2 regions of the Sphingobacterium paramultivorum genome follow, and region 1 is predicted to be linked to the other one. Evidence: riboswitches for the same ligand, from Rfam matches in the RefSeq annotation. Region 1 holds a riboswitch; the other holds the start of a gene.
The links. A riboswitch is a leader RNA that binds a small molecule or an ion and turns the genes downstream of it on or off. The one in region 1 is predicted to bind thiamine pyrophosphate.

Region 1 (3,180 bases):
TGTCTTGAGCTGTCCAATAGCAGACACATCACTATGCATAAAATAGGCGGTCACAGCCGAACTATCCAATGCAATTGCGGCACTGCTGCTAACCTCGACATAACGAAACCCTTTGTAACCAAACTTTGCCATAAACTCATCATCCCGACCACTTAAGGTCAATATATCAGTTTGAAAGGGCTCCTTTTCCTTATCGCCCCGATAATAAACATCAATATTGGACTGATCAAGATGCCCATCCGCCAACAACCGCTCACCATGCTTGATACGCAGCATAGTACCCGCAGCTCCTTTCACTTTAACTTTTGTAATCCCGGCCATATTCTGCCCCATATCGAACACATAGGTACGTTGGTCTATCTTTGTCACTGATTTTGGCTTATAGGACTTCACGAGCCGAATCGGTACCATCTGTTGGGAAACGATATATGCAGATGGCGCATTTCTATACTGAACAGCCTGCCAGGCCGAATCATCGTATTTTGGTTTATCCCAGTTAGGTATTTCCAGTCTTGCATCGTAATGCTCACCAGTGTAAATATTATTATAAGTGATTGGTCCCGAAGCTGTCTTCCACTGCTTATCCGAAACAATGGTTTCCGTCGTTCCATCGATATAAACGATTTTCAGTTCTAAACAGAATGTTGGCCGGGCCCGCCATGGTGCTTTATCAAAGTTCCAAACGGCCAGTGGTTGATGATTATACCAGCCATTCCCCAAAACAACGCCAATGGCGTTCTCTCCTTTTTGAAGCTGCTGGGTTACGTCCGTCACGACATACAATGTGCGTCGGTCAAATCGAGTATACATTGGATCCAGACGATGGTCGCAAACGCGCTGGCCATTAATGGAAAGTTCATATAATCCTGCTGCGGCAATATACGCGCGGGCAGATTTTACCTGCTTATTTGCCTTAAATTCTGTTCTAAAATAAGGCGTTTCCCGCGCATGAATATCCTTATTGTCGCTGATCCATTTTCCTTTCCAAAGGTCCATTCCCATCATTCCTGTTTCGAAAGATGCTATTTCAGAACGTGTTGATACACCATCCTTATCCCATACTTTAACCCTCCAGAAGTACTTGGTCTGTGGCTTTAACTGTGTGCCGGTATAAGGCACTAACATAGCCGAGCTGAACTGTTTGCCACTATCCCAGCTATCTTTGGTCTCTCTCAGCAGTGCCAGCGAATCTTGCCCTAAAAAGATCTGATAAGCCTGTTGTACCGCACCTTTACGTTGATCATCAAGTTGCCAGCTAAGTCTCGGGTGGATTGCATCGATACCCAATGGATTGACCAAATGTTCGCATGTCAACTGCACGGCGCTGCAGTTATTTTTAGGTTGGGCATAAGTGTTGCTAGCGATACACAACAGTGTTGTCAATAAAATCCTACGCATTAAAAGATACTATTCTTGGTGGTTGTTAAATTGTTTTAGCTGATTCAAAAAACTAATATATCAAATATTTCCCACATACTGACCTGCACTGTCCTGTGCAATAAACCCAAGTCTGCAAAATAAAATTCTTGCAACTTTCATAAAAATAACCTTATCTTAGTCGCAACTTTAGGGGTGTCTGCTCGTGCAGGCTGAGATTTTACCCTTAGAACCTGATCCGGATCATACTGGCGTAGGGAAAAGTGAGCTGTCTACAAGGTGCATTGCTGTGCCTTTGTGTAGCCATTCCTAAAGTTTTACCAAAAAAATTAAGGAATGGAACTTACAATAAACCATCAGATTCGATTTTTCGCCCCCCCACTTACTTCACTTGAAGGCTTGTTGCTTTTGGAATTATCTGGCAAAACTCAGGGTGTGGCTGTAGCCATCAACAACAAAGTCATCCCCAAAAAGGACTGGGCTACGACAACACTTAAACCTTACGATCAGATTATCTTAATTACCGCATCTCAGGGCGGATAGCCATTCCCAAAAAATCAACCGAGTAATTCACCCAATAAAGAAAAAAATGACAGCTGAAACAATTACGCAATCCCCCTTTCCAAATGCAAAGAAAATTTTTGTATCCGGAAAACTATTTCCTATTCAAGTCGCTATGCGTCAAATCTCCTTGAGTCCAACCAAATTAACGAATGGAGAGGTAGAAATTAATCCGCCGGTAACAATCTATGATACTTCTGGACCATATACGGATGACACGGTCCATATCGATATCCGAAAAGGCCTCCCTCGCCTTCGCGATCAGTGGATCTTGGATCGTCAGGATGTTATACAGCTGGCTAGCATCAGCTCTGAATATGGACAAAAACGCCTTTCTGATCCAACGTTGGATGAACTCCGATTTGCCTATAGTCATAAACCAAAAGTAGCCTCTGCCGGCAGGAATGTCACCCAATTACATTATGCAAAGCAAGGCATTATTACCCCAGAAATGGAGTACGTTGCTATCCGTGAAAACCAACGTATCGAGCAGCTCACGGCCAGCACCCCCGGAATGGATCATCAGCATAAAGGACAAAACTTTGGTGCCAGAACACATGATAAAGCTATTACACCAGAATTTGTCCGTGAGGAAATCGCTGCCGGAAGAGCGATCATCCCTAATAATATCAATCACCCTGAAAGTGAACCCATGATTATCGGGCGCAACTTTCTTGTTAAAATTAATGCCAATATTGGCAATAGCGCTGTAAGTTCAAGTATAGAGGAAGAAGTTGAGAAAGCGGTATGGGCCTGTCGATGGGGAGCCGATACCATCATGGACCTATCCACTGGCAAAAATATTCACGAAACCCGCGAATGGATTATTCGTAACTCGCCCGTTCCAATCGGTACAGTACCGATCTATCAGGCGCTCGAAAAAGTGAAGGGGGTGGCCGAGGACCTTACCTGGGAAATATTCAAAGATACCTTGATTGAACAGGCCGAACAGGGTGTTTCGTACTTTACCATACACGCCGGCGTACTGCTTCGTTATATCCATCTCACGGCATCTCGAGTAACGGGCATTGTCTCCAGAGGAGGATCTATCATGGCCAAATGGTGTCTTTTCCACCACAAAGAGAACTTTCTTTATACTCATTTTGAGGAGATCTGTGAGATCATGAAGCGATATGATGTTGCTTTTTCACTTGGCGATGGTCTCCGTCCAGGTGCCATTGCGGACGCCAACGATGCGGCTCAATTTGCTGAGCTCGAAACACTGGGCGAACTCACCAAGGT
Region 2 (3,180 bases), 390 kb from region 1:
AAAAAACACATTTCTGCACTAATTTTGATAGCGATACATAAACGTCAAATTGAGAAAAAGAAAACTGATCAGTCAACGTCATCCCATACTCTATTTTATTGCTGTATGGGCGAGAAGAGTGCAGCGCAAAGCCGTTTGGCTATTTGATAATAAGAAATACAGCACAGCTAAATCAACTGAAAAACTTCCCTTTCGTATTAAAAAGCATCAGTCTGTCTTATTAAAAAAACTGGGCGAAAATAATATGCAACTGCAGATTAACAAAGTTACCAACCTAAAAATTGCAGCAGCACAGATTAATAACATTCTGATCAGACCGAAGGAAACCTTTTCATTTTGTAAACTCGTTGGACTACCCACTGTAAAAAAAGGATATCTGCCCGGCATGGAGTTATCCTTTGGTGAAGCAAGAGCGGGTATTGGCGGTGGAATCTGTCAAATATCCAACCTCATCCATTGGCTTGTTATCCATAGTCCACTCACCGTCAATGAACGTTATCACCACTCTTTTGACCCTTTTCCTGACGATGGCCGTGTTTTGCCATTCGGTAGTGGAGCTACCGTCTTTTATAATTATCGCGACTATCAATTCACCAACAACACGCCTTACACCTTTCAAATAAATCTCTGGTTTACAGACAAATGTTTAGAGGGCGAATTAAGAATTGATCAAGAACTCGATTTTGCGTACCATGTCTTTGAAAAAGAACATCAATTTCTTAAAATAGACAATCAGTTCTTTCGTAAAAATGAGATTTGGCGCGAGAAGTTTTTAAAGTTTCAGGGTGGAAAAGTTTTAGAGACAGAGCTCTTGACCAAAAATTTTGCCCGCGTCACCTATGTTCCTACTGCGTATATTGAAATTAGTGCCGATCAAAATACGGCCGATTAATTCAACAAGCTAAGTGATCGAAAAATGACGGATATGAAAAGTCCTCTTTTTTGTTTAAGTTTGGTCTGGCTTTGGGGGTATTCTGTATAGAATTGAGATAGTCCCTTTGAACCTGATTCGGTTTATACCGGCGTAGGGAAAAGCAAAAATCCACTGTACAGCATATTCCTTTACTGCACAGGCTATCGCTCTTCTTCCCTCCAAGGCCACACAGTACATCTTAGCATATGTAAAAAGAATGGAAGATTCAATTATCAATTTATTAGAGCAGCTGAGGGTTGAAAAACCCCTTGTACACAACATCACAAACCTAGTCGTGATGAACAATACTGCCAACGCACTTTTGGCCTTAGGAGCGTCCCCTGTGATGGTACACAGTCCATTAGAAGTACGCGAGGTTGTCGATATTGCACAAGCTCTTGTCATTAATATCGGCACCTTGAGTGAAGATACTGCCGAAGCTATGCTGGTTGCTACCGAACATGCCAATACCATTGGACGGCCATGGGTACTTGATCCTGTTGGTGCTGGGATATCAGCATTCCGCAATGATTTATTATCCAATCTACTGGATCTCAAACCAACGGTTATTCGTGGAAATGCATCAGAAATCATGACGCTGTACAACTTCAACCAACCGAACACAAAAGGAGTCGACAGCACGACAGCAAGTAAAGATGCTCTCCGATTTGGCCAATTATTGCAAGAGCAAACCGGCTCCATTATCTGTATTTCTGGAGAAGTAGACTATATCCTTTCACAGCAATACCGGGTTGAAGTTTTTAATGGCAACCCTTTAATGACACAGGTAACTGGACTTGGCTGTAGCGCTACTGCGCTTATTGGTGCATTTCTAGGTGTTACAGACCAATATTTTGAAGCAGCTGTTGCCGGTGTATCCATTTTGAGCTTAGCGGGAGAACTCGCTGCCCAAACAGCAGCTGGCCCGGGTACCCTGCAATTGAATCTCTACGATAAACTCTATCAGCTCAATGCAGAACGTCTCAAATCGAAGCTCAAGATCAAACGCTATGCGCATTAATCCGCTTTTTCCCTACCCTTTATATTTGGTAATTTCTGAGCGGGACTGTTATCCTCAAAATTGGCTCAATGTTGCCGAAGAAGCCATTATTGGTGGAGTCGATCTTATACAATTGCGCGAAAAAGCTGACGATCCGGCCACATTTTTGGATAAAGCCATCCGTTTAAAAAAACTGACCGATCATTATGGTATTCCGCTCGTGATCAATGATGCCGTAGCAATCGCTGCCCAAATCGAGGCATGGGGAGTACATGTGGGTCAAAATGATTTCCAGCCGCTCGCTATTCGTGAAAAATATGGAGATAAATTAACTATTGGCTGGTCAATAGAAGACATGCAACAACTGGAAAGTCAACAAATGTACGCCGTTGACCACCTTGGTGTAAGTCCCATTTTTTCAACGAAAACAAAGGTGGATACGGTTACTGAATGGGGAATTGCGGGTTTAAAACAACTTCGGAGTAGGACGGAAAAACCATTGATCGCAATCGGAAGGATGAACTTACAAACTGCAGAAGAGACCTGGAATGCAGGTGCAGACTCCATTGCAGTCGTTTCGGCCATATGCCAAAGTCAAGATCCCAGAGCTGCCAGTGCACAACTAAAAGAACTATTAAAATGACAAAAGATAAAAAATACCGCGTCCCCACTGTACTCAGCATTGCAGGCTTCGACGGTAGTGGTGGTGCAGGTATACAAGCAGACACCAAAACGATATCTGCATTAGGATGTTATGCCATGAATGTCTTAACTGCCCTACCCGTACAGAATACACAAGGTGTAAGAAATATTTATGAAATTCCTACGAACGCTGTCCGAGACCAATTAGATGCTATTTTTGACGACATCTATCCCGATGCAATCAAAATAGGGATGGTACACAATATTGAACTTGTGGAGCTTATTAGCGCCTATTTAAAAGAATATAAGGGACCTATTGTTTTTGATCCAGTCATGGTATCGACCAGCGGGCACAAGCTCATTCACGATGATACAATTCAGGCCTGCATAGAACTTCTTTTTCCTTTAGCAACGCTGATTACACCAAATCTAGATGAGGTAAGTGTCTTAGTAGGCGAAGTTATTGACAATGTCGAGAGGATGAAAAAAGCGGGAAATAGCCTACTGGCGAAAGGTTGTCAATCCGTTTTGATTAAAGGCGGGCATCTCCAAAGCCAAGAGTTAACATCCCTGTTGTTCCAGCACAAGAATCCACCAATTGAATTCAAATCACAAAAAATTAACA

Region 2: it holds a riboswitch for thiamine pyrophosphate, as region 1 does, so the genes downstream of both, thiM (hydroxyethylthiazole kinase) here and thiS (sulfur carrier protein ThiS) in region 1, are expected to answer to the same signal.

What each region holds. Positions count from the first base shown of each region.
Region 1 is NZ_CP058555.1:1,098,571-1,101,750, reverse strand. It holds gene HS960_RS04450 (alpha-L-rhamnosidase) at 1-1,398, opposite strand, end outside; TPP riboswitch at 1,559-1,654, shown strand; gene thiS (sulfur carrier protein ThiS) at 1,714-1,920, shown strand; gene thiC (phosphomethylpyrimidine synthase ThiC) at 1,967-3,180, shown strand, end outside.
Region 2 is NZ_CP058555.1:711,959-715,138, reverse strand. It holds gene HS960_RS02720 (VanW family protein) at 50-892, shown strand; TPP riboswitch at 956-1,048, shown strand; gene thiM (hydroxyethylthiazole kinase) at 1,131-1,934, shown strand; gene thiE (thiamine phosphate synthase) at 1,924-2,556, shown strand; gene thiD (bifunctional hydroxymethylpyrimidine kinase/phosphomethylpyrimidine kinase) at 2,553-3,180, shown strand, end outside.